DNA from 2 places in the Rhodococcus sp. UYP9 genome. Region 1 is predicted to be linked to the other one. Evidence: predicted binding sites of a transcription regulator. Region 1 holds the regulator's gene; the other holds the start of a gene.
What was found. Region 1 encodes LexA, which represses DNA repair genes until DNA is damaged. Its sites were predicted from a motif close to CGAACANNTGTTCG; they were not measured.

Region 1 (7,549 bases):
GAATTCCTGCACTACCTCCGTGTGCGCGAATGGCAGGACCTGCACGGTCAACTACGTCAGATCACCAGGGGTCTCGGCTGGACTGTGCCCGACGCGCCGAGCTCGCACGATTCGTTGCATCAGGCGCTCCTGGCCGGCCTCCTTTCGCATATCGGAGTCAAAGAAGGTGACAAACGCGAGTTCCTGGGTGCCCGCGGAACCCACTTTGCGATATTCCCCGGCTCCGGGCTGTTCAAGAAGCCTCCACGCTGGGTGATGGCGGCCGAACTGGTCGAGACCGGACGTCTGTGGGGCCGCATGGCGGCCCGAATCGAACCCGAGTGGGCCGAACGACTCGCCCCACATCTAGTCAAACGCACCTATTCCGAGCCACATTGGTCCACCAAACGCCAATCGGCCATGGCATACGAGCGCGTCACCCTGTACGGGCTTCCCCTCGTAACCGGCCGACCTGTCGGATACCACAGCATCGACGCCGAAGTCTCGCGCGAGCTGTTCATCAGACATGCACTGGTGCAGGGCGAGTGGACGACGCAGCATCCGTTCTTTCACAAGAACCGCGCACTGCTCGACGACGTCGGCGAGCTCGAGAATCGGGCCCGCCGTCGCGACATCGTGGTCGACGACGATGCACTCTTCGAGTTCTACGACTCCAGAATCGGTGCGGAAGCCGTTTCCGCTCGCCACTTCGACACGTGGTGGAAGAAGACGAGGCGCACGACGCCGGATCTCCTCGACTTCACAGCATCGACCGTCGTCAATCCCGACGCTGCATCCGTACTGGGTGGGGAGTATCCCGATGCGTGGCGCCAAGGCGAGGTCCAGTTTCCGCTGACCTATCAGTTCGAGCCAGGTTCCGCCGCCGACGGAGTCAGCGCCCGCATCCCGATCGCCCTGCTCGCGCAGGTTCAACCGGTCGGATTCGACTGGCTGGTCCCGGGCATGCGAGCGGAACTCATCAGCACACTGATCAAACTGCTGCCCAAGACTTTACGACGCAACGTGGTGCCCGCTCCCGACTTTGCCGCCGCCGCACTGACGGCGATGAAGCCGAGATCGGAACCCGTTCTCACCGCGCTGGCCCGTGAGCTCTCACGGTTGGGTTCATGCCGGATCGATCCGGCAGACTTTCAGGTTTCCGAGCTCCCCGACCATCTCCGGATGACGTTTGTCGCAGTGGATATCAACGGAGACGTACTCGGGTCGAACAAGAACCTGACTGCCCTCCGACAGACCCTGTCACCGCGAGTGAACCGCGAAGTCGCCAGTGCCGTCGGTCAAGCCGAGCGAGCGGCAACGCTGGCATGGACGTCCTCGACTCTGGGAACTCTCGAGGAGACCGTCTCACGTTCTGTCGGTGGCCAACGAGTCACCGGATATCCCGCACTCGTTCCGGAAACCGGTGGCGTCGCGGTCCGGGTACTGAGCACACTCGCCCAGCAGCGTGCCGCAATGCGCAACGGAACCAGGGCTCTGTTGAGCGAGCGTGCACCGCGCGGCACAAAGGCACTCATCGCTGGAATTCCGACAAAGGAAAGAATCGCACTCGGGCAGAATCCGTACGGCAGCATCGAAGCACTACTCGAGGACTGCCGCACGACGGCGATCGACGAGTCGATGAGTGCGCACGGCGGTCCCGTCCGCTCGCCGCAAGAATTCGAAGCTCTGGTCAAGTCGGTGAATGCCGAGGTAACCGAACGCACGTCTCGGGTCCTTGCACTGATTCGACCGATTCTGACTGCGGCCGTGGAGCTTCGAGCCGCACTCGAACGAGCAGGCGGCGAAACCGCCGATGACGTTCGCGAGCAACTAGCCGGTCTGGTCTTCAATGGCTTCGTATTCGAATTCGGCTCTGCCAGGCTCGCTGAAATTCCCCGGTACCTCACGGCCGCTACTCGGCGACTCGGCTCACTACCCAGCAGCGCGAACCGGGACGAAACCGGAATGAACGCACTCGATCGAGTCTACGAGGCATACGACCGACTGCTGAAGTCGCTTCCTGAAGCCCGACAGCAGAGCAAACCAGTGCAGGAGATCTTCTGGATGATCGAGGAGTTACGAATTCAACTTTTCGCGCAAGGAATTCGTACGGCGTACCCGATATCGGAAAAGAGGATTACGAAAGCAATCCAGGCCGTAAGCCAACAGTGAGGCCTCGCGTCGACCGATTCACGCCCGTCGAGCGCACGCGTTCTTCAGTCGACAGTGACAGCTGACTGTCGCTGCTGGCGAAGGTCCTGAATTTCTTTCTCGAAGTCCTCGGCCGAACTGAAGGACTTGTACACTGACGCGAACCGTAGATACGCAACCTCGTCGAGATCGCGAAGCGGACCGAGAATAGCCAATCCGACCTCGTTGCTTGGGATCTCGGCCGATCCGGATGCACGAACTGCATCCTCGACCTGCTGAGCCAACAGATTCAGTGCGTCGTTGTCGACATCGCGGCCCTGGCAGGCACGACGGACGCCTCGTACTACTTTCTCCCGACTGAAGGGCTCGGTGACTCCGCTGCGCTTCACGACAGCCAGAACAGCGGTCTCCACTGTGGTGAAGCGGCGTCCACACTCCGGGCATGAGCGACGACGACGGATCGCCTGACCTTCGTCCGCCTCGCGGGAGTCGACCACTCGGGAGTCGGGGTGCTTGCAGAACGGGCAATGCATGTTGGAGCCTCCGTCGTAGCCGTCACACCATCTCGTTGGTAGCGCAAGAGGTGCAGGTACCGAGGATACTCGGAGTCCTATCGAGCCCAGTGCCGCGTACCTGGCTCGATCACCGAGGAGCACTTGAGGCATCGCTGCATCACTGGCCCGAGTCGGTGGCCGTGAAGACATCCTGACCCGCAGTACCGACGAATCCACCGTGCTCCACGACCGTGACAGCACCCGCTGAACCGCCGTCGAGATATCCGGCGCGTAGATTCGCAAGCCCTACCAAGCCCAGAAGAACAATGGCTGTGATCAGCACACCCGCGACCGTGGCGGTCCACGACAGTGTCTGACGCGGCGCCTCGTCGTCGAAGCTGTGATCGGCGGAGCTGTGATCGATGACCCGGTTGCCGCGGTCCTGTTGCGCGAGAGCGTGAAGGTAGCGTCGACGGTCGAGTGACGCGCAAGACGTGCGCGGGCGAGAAGTGCGGACGGACGAGGCCGAGCGCATTGTGCGATCGAGGGTATCGCGACCGTCTGTACCCCGACCTGCTACTGCGCGACTGGTGAGAGCACTGCGGCGCTCTGTAGTGATGCTCATCGGAACCTCCACTGCGGTGTACAGATCGACCGTGGTGATGCTCGCGACCGACGCGATTTTCACCTCTATTCGATCAGGCGTTCGATGAACGCTTGTTCGAAGTTCTATCACGCGAGTCGGACAATGTCAGCAGAAGTTGCGACACGGATCGAACAGATGTTTGATCGAACAGGGTTTTCGGGCTAGATTCGTGTCAGAAACCACACGTCACATCCACACCACGCGTTCGGGCCACTCGATCACACGAGATGCCCGGCAGGGGAAGGCGATGCAGGAGGATGCACGAATGAAAGAAGAGACCTCGTCAGGGTCACCGAAAGCCACGGGCAAGGCGAGCGGGAAGACGAAGACTACGTCAGTGAGCGCAAAGACGCGCGGAAGTGCCACCGGTGGAAAGGTCACAGCGCAGGCTGCCAAGACTACCGCCACAACCGCCAAGGCGCCTTCGGTGCCGACGGCGAAGGCATTCGAAGGTGAGGGCACCGACATCAATGCAGGCCTGACCGAACGTCAACGCAAGGTTCTCGAGGTCATCAGAGCTTCGGTGACCGAGCGTGGTTATCCGCCGAGCATCCGGGAGATCGGGGATGCGGTCGGGTTGACGTCGACCTCGTCGGTCGCTCATCAACTTCGCACGCTGGAGCGCAAAGGCTTCCTCCGACGTGATCCGAACCGCCCACGCGCAGTGGATGTCCGCGGACTCGACGAGGTTCAGGCAGACCACGCAGCAGCCGTAGCCGACGGCTCGGCGCCTGCGGAGGATCAGCTGCCGACTCCGACGTTCGTTCCGGTACTGGGACGAATCGCTGCCGGCGGTCCGATTCTTGCCGAGCAGGCGGTCGAAGACGTTTTCCCTCTCCCCCGCGAACTGGTCGGCCAGGGTTCCCTGTTCCTGTTGAGAGTGGTCGGCGAGTCGATGATCGAAGCAGCGATCTGCGATGGCGACTGGGTGGTGGTTCGGCAGCAGAGTGTCGCCGACAACGGCGACATCGTTGCGGCCATGATCGATGGCGAAGCCACGGTGAAGACATTCAAGCGCACCAAGGGTGAGGTGTGGCTCTTGCCGCACAACCCGTTGTTCGAACCGATCCCGGGCAATGACGCAGCTATCCTCGGCAAGGTTGTCACGGTCATGCGCAAGCTCTGATCAGCGAGTTCGTAGAGCGAAGGGCCGCAACTTCAGGTTTCGAGGTTGCGGCCCTTCGCTGTATCGATCGAGAGGTGAGTACTAGAGATTCAGTCCCCGCCCGATGATTTCCTTCATGATCTCGGTCGTTCCGCCGTAGATTGTCTGCACCCGAGAGTCCATGTAGGCCTTGGCGATCGGGTATTCCTTCATGTATCCGTATCCGCCATGCAGTTGCAGGCAGCGGTCGATGAGACGCACCTGGTTCTCGGTGGTCCACCACTTGGCCATAGCGGCTTCCTGAACTGTCAGCTTGCCGTCGTTGAGCAGTTCGATGAATTTGTCGACCATGATCCGTGAGGCCGTCGTCTCGGTTGCCAACTCCGCCAGCACGAATCGTGTGTTCTGGAATTTGCCGATGGACTTACCGAAGGCCTTGCGATCACGGCAGTACTGAATTGTCATGTCGAGCGCCGACTCCATGGCGGCTGCTGCGACGACCGCAATGGACAGTCGTTCCTGAGGCAGGTTCTGCATCAGGTAGATGAAGCCCATCCCCTCCTCACCCAGAAGGTTCGCGGCGGGCACGCGGACGTCGGTGAAGCTGAGTTCGGCTGTGTCCTGCGCCTTCATCCCGATCTTGTCGAGATTGCGTCCGCGTTCGAAACCGGGCATGTCGCGCTCGACGACGAGCAAGCTGAATCCCTGCGCACCCTTGTCGGGGTCGGTGCAGGCTACGACGATGACGAGGTCGGCATTGATTCCGTTGGTGATGAAGGTCTTGGACCCGTTGAGGACCCATTCGTCACCATCGCGAACGGCCTTGGTCTTGATTCCCTGCAGATCGCTACCGGTACCGGGTTCGGTCATCGCGATCGCGGTGATCAACTCACCGGAACTGAATCCGGGTAACCAACGCTGCTTCTGTTCTTCGTTCGTCAGATTGATGAGGTATGGCGCGACGACGTCGTTGTGCAGCGTGAATCCGATTCCGCTGTAACCGCCGCGGGTGGTTTCCTCGGTGACGATGGCGTTGTAGCGGAAGTCCTTGACACCGCCGCCGCCGTACTCCTCCGGCACGTCGGTGCCGAGGAATCCTTGCTTTCCAGCTTCTACCCACACCCAACGATCGACGAGATTCTGCTCTTCCCACTTGGAGTGGTTCGGCGCAACGTGTTGGTCGAGGAACTTGCGGTACGACTCGCGAAACATGTCGTGCTCGGAATCGAATATCGTGCGTTCCACTTCGGTCTCCTTCGAATTGCCAACCGGCGGCACAATGGGTCACCGCCGGTGAACTGACGTGATTCGAGCCTACGGCCGAATTGGTCACACGGTCGATGACCGAGCCGCGCGGAATCGGTGACCGAAGGTAGTGCCGCTATCGGCGCTGTGTGCGAGAAAGGGCGCGCAGCACGGGATAGCCGACCAAGATTCCGACCGATCCCCAGGCGATACCGCCGAGTTCCACCGACCCAACCGTCAGCGTCAGATCGCCGATGCCGGCAACGATGGCAGCAGCAACGACAACGAGGTTGACGGGATCTGTGAAGTCGACTTTGCTGTCCGACCAGATCCGCACACCCAGCAGCCCGATCAGTCCGTACAGAACCAGTGTCGCGCCACCGATGACTCCGTCCGGGACCGTGAATACCAACGCGCCGAATTTCGGCGAGAACGCGAGCACGACTGCCGTCACCGCGGCCACCCAGTAGGCCGCGGTCGAGTACACGCGGGTCGCCGCCATCACGCCGATGTTCTCGGCGTAGGTCGTCGTGCCCGAGCCACCCGCAGCACCTGCCAGCGTCGTCGCCAATCCATCTGCGATGAGTGCGTCTCCGGCGAGGTCGTCGAGTTTCTTACCCGTCATTGCCGACACTGCTTTGACGTGGCCGACGTTCTCGGCCACGAGAACGATGACGACGGGTAGTGCGATGAGTACGACGGACAATTCGAACGTCGGTCCACGGAATTCGGGAATACCGATCCACTCCGCAACGCGCATCGCGTCGAGTTTGACGTCCGAGATCTGCCCTGACACAGCAGCGAAAACCCATCCGACGATGACTCCGACAAGGATTCCGAGGCGTCCGAGCAGTCCCGGGCCTGCGACGGTCACCAGGAGGATCGCCGCGAGAGTCACCGCGGCCACGAGTGGCTGCGCCTCGAACGACGACGTCGCTGCGGGAGCGAGGTTGAGTCCGATGAGAACGACGACCGCACCTGTGACGACGGGAGGCATCACCGCTTCGATGAGTCGTCCGCCCGCGAACTTGACGACCAATCCGACGAGTGTCAGCACGACGCCCACGGACATGACGGCGCCGAGTTGCGCGGCGGGGCCGCTCGCCTGTGCCGCACTGAGTGGTGCGATGAAAGCGAACGAGGATCCGAGATAGCTGGGGATGCGCCCCCGCGTGATCACGAGGAACAACGCGGTACCGATGCCCGAGAACAACAGGGTCGTGGTGACGGGAAATCCGGTTACCGTCGGAACGAGCAACGTGGCGCCGAACATGGCGATGACGTGCTGCATACCGATACCCACGGTTCGCGGCCACGACAGGCGCTGGTCCGGTGCCACAACTGCCCCTGCCTCGACGTTCTTGCCGTTGCCGTGCAGGGTCCATCCGAATTGTCTTCTCACGGGTTCGAATCCTAGGGCCTGCCGCTTCGTCACTCGTTCAGGATCGACGCTGCCGCCTCGCGTGCCGCCGTGGCACTGTCGGTCTTCGACGCGACCGCGGCCGCGCGCTGGCACTGCTCGAGCGTGACCGTGGACAATTTCGCCCCTACGTGTGCGACTGCGGCAGACGCAGCGGACAGTGACGTGACACCCAGGCCCACCAGGACGCACGCCAACAGTGGGTCGGCGGCGGCCTCGCCGCATACTCCAACCGGCTTGCCCACGGCCATACCGGCCTTCGCGGTGTGAGCGACCAGCGCGATGACCGCCGGCTGCCACGGATCGGTCAGCGATGCGAGTTGGGAGGACATCCGATCGGCGGCCATTGTGTACTGCGCCAGATCGTTCGTTCCGATCGACAGAAACTCCACATGCTCGAGAATGTGCTCGGCGAGCAACGCCGCGGCCGGGACCTCGATCATGACGCCCGGAGTCAGGCCCCTCTCGCGGACGTCGGCGGCGAATGCAGCCGCTTCGGCCGCGGTGGC
Region 2 (7,549 bases), on a different contig from region 1:
GGGGATACGTCCTTCTCGAGTGTCGTGCTTTTCTCGAGCGACGGAGTCGCATCGTCGGACTCGATGACGTCCGCGGATCCGGCGACGTCGGAATCGAGATCGTCGACATCAGGGGGCAAGACCTCTTTCACGACGGCGCGCGACCATGTCGTCACGATGCCGTCGGCGATCTCGAGGTCCACTGTGTCGTCTTCGACCAGCACCACCCGGGCGTACAGACCGGCTGTGGTGACCACTTCGTCACCGATCTTCAGCGAATCCTGCAGAGTCTGAGTCTGGGCAAGAGCCTTCTTCTGGCGCCGGACGTTCAGGAACATCGGCACGAGCAGAGCCACGATGAGAAGGGGGAATAGCAGTTCCATCTTTTACGTCAGTCCTCGAAGTTTCGGTTGTCTATCGGTTTCGGCTTTCATGCCCACGGTGTCTTCATGGTGGTTTCTTACGTTCGCGTACAGCCGAAGTAGGCGACAATTCGGTCACCACGGCTGTACTGAAGAACCACGCAAAGGACCAGTGTGCCATTACCGGACCCACGATCCGGTCAGCTCCCACCGATTATCAGCAGATTATTCGGATAACTCCTGCTGAGCCTCGTTGGTTCGAACGGAAATTCCGCCGATGGCCAGATCGGGCGGCGGTACGAGTCCAAGGTGTAGCCATGCCGCAGCAGTGGCGACTCGACCACGGGGTGTGCGGGCGACCATCCCTGCGCGAACCAGAAAGGGCTCGCATACTTCCTCGACGGTTGCCGGTTCTTCCCCGACGGCCACAGCAAGAGTGGACACTCCCACCGGTCCGCCGCCGAAACTACGAATCAGCGCGCTGAGCACCGCTCTGTCCAACCGGTCGAGACCGAGTTGGTCGACGTCGTAGACGACGAGAGCCGCGCGGGCTGTGGCCTTGGTGATGGTGCCGTCACCGCGTACTTCCGCGTAGTCACGAACTCGGCGCAGAAGCCGGTTGGCGATGCGCGGTGTGCCTCGCGAGCGGCCAGCGATCTCGGTGCACGCAGCCTTGTCTATCGGAACACCGAGTATGCCCGCCGATCGCTGGAGAATCAGTTCCAATTCCGCAGGTTCGTAGAAGTCCATGTGCGCGACGAACCCGAAACGATCACGTAGCGGTCCGGTCAGCGCTCCCGATCGAGTAGTTGCCCCTACCAGGGTGAACGGTGCTACTTCGAGGGGAATCGACGTTGCTCCCGGACCCTTTCCCACCACGACGTCGACCCGAAAGTCCTCCATGGCCAGGTAGAGCATTTCCTCTGCCGGTCGCGCAATCCGATGTATTTCGTCGATGAAGAGGACATCACCCTCGACGAGATTGCTGAGCATCGCCGCTAGATCGCCTGCTCGCTCGAGCGCCGGTCCCGACGTGAGACGCAACGAGGTGTTCAACTCTTGCGCGATGATCATGGCCATCGAGGTCTTACCCAGGCCCGGCGGACCGGACATCAAAATGTGATCGGGGGTACTGCCGCGCAGCTTGGCGCCTGTCAACACCAACTGCAGTTGCTCACGCACGCGTGGTTGGCCGATGAAATCGGTGAGGGTCTTGGGCCTCAGGCTCGTCTCGACATCTGCGTCGTCCGCGATCAATCCGGCCGCGAGCTGAGAGTCTGCGAATTCCTCTTCCGGATCTCCGGTCATCTGCTCTTACCCAGATAGGCCAGCGCGGATCTTAGAGCCGCCGACGTGGACGCATCCGGACTCTCGACCAAAACCGAATCCGTCGCGTCCTCGGCCTGCTTGGCCGGGAAGCCGAGTCCGGTGAGCGCCTCGACGATCTGGTCACGAACGGAGTTGACCGTTCCGGGTCCGGACTGCACGATCGTGGTGTTCCCTGCTGCCACGATCGCATCGACCTTGTCACGCAATTCCACGATCATGCGCTCGGCGCCTCGTTTGCCGATTCCCGGAACTCTGGTCAGCGCGGCCACGTTGCTGTCTGCCAGCGCGGTCCGCAACGACTGAGGATCGAGTACCGCCAATGTCGCCATGGCAATGCGGGGGCCTACGCCGGAGACCGACAACAAGAGCGAGAACAGCTCACGCGATTCACTGTCCGAAAAGCCGTAGAGGGTCATCGAGTCCTCGCGGACGATCATCGTCGTCAGCAATCTCGACGCCGATCCTCGGCTCAACGTGCCGAGTGTGTCGGGCGTCGCATTGATTCGGTATCCGACACCCGACGCCTCGATGACCACGTGATCGAGGGCGATGTCGAGGACCTCGCCGCTGATCGAGGAGATCATCGTGTCCCTACCTCTCCTGCGGCACGAACCTGTCCTGCGGCACGAACCGGAGCGGCGGTGGATGCAAGCCTGGCGCGTTCGACCTTCCGCGCTGCCTGTGCCCGCGATTTACGTTCCTCGGCGAGCCGATTCTCGTACTTCCTCTTCTGCTGCGCGGCCATTGCTTCGGCCTGCGCCATTCTGGCCATCATCGGCGCCCGCCAACAATGGCAAATACCCAGTGCCAGCGCATCCGCGGCATCGGCAGGCGTAGGGGCGGTCTGCATACCGAGAATTCTCATGACCATCGCGGTGACCTGCGCTTTGTCGGCGCTACCGTTGCCGGTAACTGCAGCCTTGACCTCGCTCGGAGTGTGAAAACAGACGTCGATACCGCGACGAGCTGCCGCAAGCGCGATGACTCCCCCAGCCTGGGCGGTACCCATGGCCGTACGCACGTTGTGCTGCGAAAAAACGCGCTCGATCGCGACCACCGTCGGCTTGTGCGTATCCAACCAGTACTCCGCGGCCTCGGATATCAGGAGTAGACGCTGTGCCAGATCCATATCGGGCGGCGTTCGCACCACGTCTACATCGAGTGCCACGACACTGCGACCGGCCCCGCCTTCGATCAAGCTCAGACCGCACCTGGTCAAACCTGGATCGACGCCCATCACTCGCACACTGACACCTTCCGCTTACGAACTGTTGTTCGATAGCGTATCGGAGCGGTGCGACCTATCGGGTGCGCGACACCCGTAAGCGAGGTCCGTCTTCCCGCCCCGACCGGTTTCACTCCTCGTCGAGTGCAGCCATCACTTCATCGGACAGTTCGACGTTCGAGTACACGTTCTGCACGTCGTCGCTCTCTTCCAGTGCGTCGATGAGCTTGAACACCTTGCGGGCGCCGTCTACGTCCACGGGAACGGACACCGACGCCTGGAAGGTGGCCTCCGCCGAGTCGTACTCGATGCCTGCTTCCTGCAGTGCAGTGCGGACCGCAACGAGGTCGGTTGGTTCACTGACAATTTCGAAGGTATCTCCGTTGTCGGTGATCTCCTCTGCACCTGCATCGAGGACGGCCATCAGCACGTCGTCCTCGCTTTGCCCGTTCTTCTCCAACGTGACAAGTCCCTTGCGGGTGAACAGGTAGGACACCGAGCCCGGATCGGCCATGTTGCCGCCGTTGCGCGTCATGGCGACGCGAACTTCTCCGGCAGCCCGATTGCGGTTGTCGGTCAGGCACTCGATGAGCATCGCCACCCCGCTGGGGCCGTATCCCTCGTACATGATCGTCTGCCAGTCGGCGCCACCGGCTTCTTCACCTGCGCCGCGCTTGCGAGCACGCTCGATGTTGTCGTTGGGAACCGACGTGCGCTTCGCCTTTTGAATGGCATCGAACAGGGTGGGGTTACCCACTGGATCGCCACCACCGGTGCGGGCCGCCACCTCGATATTCTTGACGAGTTTGGCGAAGGACTTACCTCGACGCGCGTCGATTACCGCCTTCTTGTGCTTGGTGGTGGCCCATTTGGAGTGGCCGCTCATGCGATGGAGCCCCTTTCCTGCTTCAGCTAAGTGTTGTGTACTTTACGCATGTGCTCGGGTGAGAGGGATCCACTATCTCGGTTCGACCATCCGGCAACTGCCCTGCATGTACTACTGGGCCCTGCGTTCCACTAGGTCTTGCGTACCAAGTCTACGAACAGTTCGTGGACTCGGCGGTCACCGGTGACTTCCGGATGGAAGCTCGTCGCCATCACGGCGCCCTGCCGGACTGCAACGATCCGACCAGCGGCCGGGCCATCGGGAACTTCGGCCAGCACCTCGACGTCGTTCCCGACCCGTTCCACCCACGGCGCACGAATGAACACCGCGCGCACTTTCTCACCTTCGATTCCCGCGAACGTCAGGTCCGTTTCGAACGAGTCGACCTGCCTGCCGAACGCATTGCGCCGCACAGTGATGTCCAGTGCGTCGAGATGCTGGGCGTCGGGACGAGTATCGAGAATCTCCGACGCAAGCAAGATCATCCCCGCGCAGGACCCGTAGGCGGGTAACCCGTCCTTCAGCTTCGCTTTGAGGGGTTCGAGCAGGTCGAAGACGGACAGCAAAGTACTCATCGTCGTCGATTCCCCACCGGGAATCACCAATCCATCTACCTCGTCCAGTTCGCGCGGCCTGCGAACCGGCGTTGCGGTGGCACCACAAGAATTCAGGGCGGCGAGGTGCTCGCGGACGTCCCCCTGCAGCGCAAGGACACCGATCCTGGGACCACTCACTGGGGCCTGGCCAAGTCTTTGTTCACCCGGTCGGGGTTGCGATCGAAACGCATGAGCCCCTCCTGAACAACGGCAGCGACCATCCGCCCCTGCCGGTCGAAGATTCGTCCCTGCGTCAGCGCCCGACCGAAATCCGCGGACGGCGAAGTCTGGTCGTACAGCAACCACTCGTCGGCCCGGAACGGCCGCAGGAACCACAGGGCGTGGTCGAGCGAGGCGGTCTGTGTCGACACGTCGGGATGCGGCACCAATGCCGACCCGAGAAGCGTCATATCGCTCATGTAGGCGAGGGTGCAGACGTGGAACACCTGATTGTCCGGCAGCTTGTCTCGGTACCGAAACCACACGCGCTGTTGGGCGGCAAAATCCGGATGCTTCTCGGTCTGCTCACCCGGAACCAGCCTGACGTCCCATTCTTTCCATTCGCGAAAGAACGGACTTCCCCCATCCGGGAGATCACGCGAGTCGGGCAGAGACTCGGGGTCGACGACCTTGGGCATCGTGTCCTGATGTGAAATTCCCTCGTCGTCGACGTGAAAGGACGCGGACATGGTGAAGATCGGCTTACCAGCCTGAATACCCGTGACCCGACGCGTACTGAACGACCTCCCGTCGCGGAGGCGGTCCACCAGATAGATCGTCGGCTCGGTCGGGTTGCCCGGCCGAATGAAGTATCCGTGCAACGAGTGGACGCGATACTGCTCGCCAACCGTTCGGACGGCAGAAACCAGCGCCTGTCCGGCAACCTGTCCCCCGAATGTCCGCTGCAGCAGACTGGGAAATGTTCGACCGCGAAAGATGTCGTCCTCGATGCGCTCGAGCTCGAGAATGTCTTCGATACTCGCCATGATCCACCTTTCTGTACCAGCTGCCTGAAGGCTAACAAGGAGACGAACGCGATCTGCGGCCACCGCGACCTGAGCCCGTGCAGGGCAGGATGCTCTGTATGCCCCAACTCGAACCGATCTCGCCGGCCCGACTCGTCGAGACGTTCAGCGCGTTGCTTCCGTCGGGCCGTCGCTGCGTCGCGGTTGTCGACGGGCCGGACGGCGCTGACCCTGTCGACTTCGCCTATCGGACAAGCGCTTTCGTTTCCAGTACCGGTCGCCCGTGCGAAGTGGTGGACCTTCACGACTTCGTTCGCCCTGCCTCGCTTCGATTCGAGTACTCCAGAACAGACGAAATAACTTATCGCACAAGCTGGTTCGACTTCGACGCGATCGAACGCGAAGTGATCGCCCCACTGCGTCCCGGCGGTCGAGGACAGTTCCTACCCCGCTTGTGGGACGAGAAGAGCGATCGCTCGGCACGCGCTACGTTGCGCGAGGCAGCACAGACGCACGTAGTGATCCTTGCCGGACCGATGCTGCTCGGCCGAGGGCTAGACGTCGACGCGACGATCCGACTCGACCTCTCGGCAGGAGCATTGCGTCGTCGGACACGGCCCGAGGAACAGTGGACAATAGAGCCACTACTCACCTACTACCGTGAGATGGACCTACGCCGGGGCACTGAGTCCGCGGGACCGGCGCTCTGTGTTCGCTGGGACCATCCCGATCGGCCTGCGGTCCGGCTTCGGTGACGAACCCGGTGGATCCGTCACCGAAGAAAGTTCACCAGCCGCGCTCGGACAACCTGTGCCCAACCGGGAGATCGTCCACGTTGATTCCGACCATTGCTTCGCCGAGACCGCGCGACACCTTGGCCAGCACGTCTGGGTCGTCGAAGAAGGTGGTCGCCTTCACGATCGCCTCTGCGCGCTGTTGGGGGTTGCCCGACTTGAAGATTCCCGAACCGACGAACACGCCCTCCGCACCGAGTTGCATCATCATCGCCGCGTCGGCGGGCGTTGCAATGCCGCCTGCGGTGAAGAGCGTGACCGGGAGTTTCCCCGCGCGTGCAACTTCCACGACGAGATCGTAAGGTGCCTGCAATTCCTTTGCCGCGACGTACAACTCGTCCTCGGGAAGTGAGGTGAGGCGACGAATTTCGTCGCGAATCTTACGCATGTGCGTTGTTGCGTTCGATACGTCTCCGGTGCCTGCCTCGCCCTTGGAGCGAATCATTGCAGCGCCCTCGGTGATGCGACGCAGGGCTTCGCCCAGGTTGGTCGCGCCACACACGAACGGGGCGGTGAAGTTCCACTTGTCGATGTGGTTCGCGTAGTCGGCGGGAGTAAGGACCTCGGACTCGTCGATGTAGTCGACGCCGAGACTTTGCAGGATCTGAGCCTCTACGAAGTGGCCGATCCGTGCCTTGGCCATCACCGGAATGCTCACGGTGGCCATGATGCTGTCGATCATGTCGGGATCGCTCATTCGAGACACGCCGCCCTGCGCACGAATGTCTGCCGGGACGCGCTCGAGTGCCATCACTGCGACCGCGCCTGCGTCTTCGGCGATCTTGGCCTGCTCAGCGGTGACGACGTCCATGATCACGCCGCCCTTGAGCATTTCGGCCATGCCGCGCTTGACGCGGGAGGTTCCGATTCCGGGCTTGGAAACCTTCTCCTCGGAGCCGCTGGTGTCGGTCTCGGTGGGGGTACTCACGGTAAACTCCTGTGTTTGATCGAATGCGTTCTCGATGTCGAATCGTCCTTCAACGGCAGCGGGCGCATGTGCCCGCGGATCCGAAAGGACGTATTTGTTCGAGGTCGATTCTAGGCTGGCCTTCGATCACCACCTATAACCACTCGGCGATTGCTGGACTGGTAGCCCTCGATCACCGAGCAGGCGATCTTCTCGCCCGAAGGAGTCAGCGAATGGCTCGGACGTCCGGTTCGACTCGGCGGGCGAGCACGATGTTGACTTCGTCGAGTAGCTCGGCGAGTTCGAGGGGGTAGACGGTTTCGCCTGTCGCACCCAAAGCTCGGATGTCGTCCTCCTCACACCAACGGTGACCGGTGACGGTTCGTCGTTCGAAATCGGTGAAGCCACCGTGCTGAGGTTCGAACTCCTGAGTGCGGTACGCAAAGAACAGCTCTTCCGACCGAATCAGCGTTCCATTGAAAGGGAACGTGGCTACCCGCCGCCAC

Region 2: the regulator LexA is predicted to act here: its motif matches at 2,935-2,948, upstream of ruvC (crossover junction endodeoxyribonuclease RuvC).

What each region holds. Positions count from the first base shown of each region.
Region 1 covers NZ_JBEPPH010000003.1:68,921-76,469, forward strand. Annotated here, with positions in the region: gene hrpA (ATP-dependent RNA helicase HrpA) at 1-2,151, shown strand, start outside; gene nrdR (transcriptional regulator NrdR) at 2,196-2,663, opposite strand; gene ABIB36_RS10020 (hypothetical protein) at 2,803-3,312, opposite strand; gene lexA (transcriptional repressor LexA) at 3,698-4,396, shown strand; gene ABIB36_RS10030 (acyl-CoA dehydrogenase family protein) at 4,478-5,620, opposite strand; gene ABIB36_RS10035 (uracil-xanthine permease family protein) at 5,757-7,022, opposite strand; gene ptsP (phosphoenolpyruvate--protein phosphotransferase) at 7,052-7,549, opposite strand, start outside.
Region 2 covers NZ_JBEPPH010000007.1:27,422-34,970, reverse strand. Annotated here, with positions in the region: gene yajC (preprotein translocase subunit YajC) at 1-362, opposite strand, end outside; gene ruvB (Holliday junction branch migration DNA helicase RuvB) at 567-1,649, opposite strand; gene ruvA (Holliday junction branch migration protein RuvA) at 1,646-2,254, opposite strand; gene ruvC (crossover junction endodeoxyribonuclease RuvC) at 2,251-2,916, opposite strand; gene ABIB36_RS18390 (YebC/PmpR family DNA-binding transcriptional regulator) at 3,026-3,781, opposite strand; gene pdxT (pyridoxal 5'-phosphate synthase glutaminase subunit PdxT) at 3,913-4,515, opposite strand; gene ABIB36_RS18380 (acyl-CoA thioesterase) at 4,512-5,363, opposite strand; gene ABIB36_RS18375 (nucleoside/nucleotide kinase family protein) at 5,462-6,097, shown strand; gene pdxS (pyridoxal 5'-phosphate synthase lyase subunit PdxS) at 6,129-7,064, opposite strand; gene ABIB36_RS18365 (NUDIX hydrolase) at 7,270-7,549, opposite strand, start outside.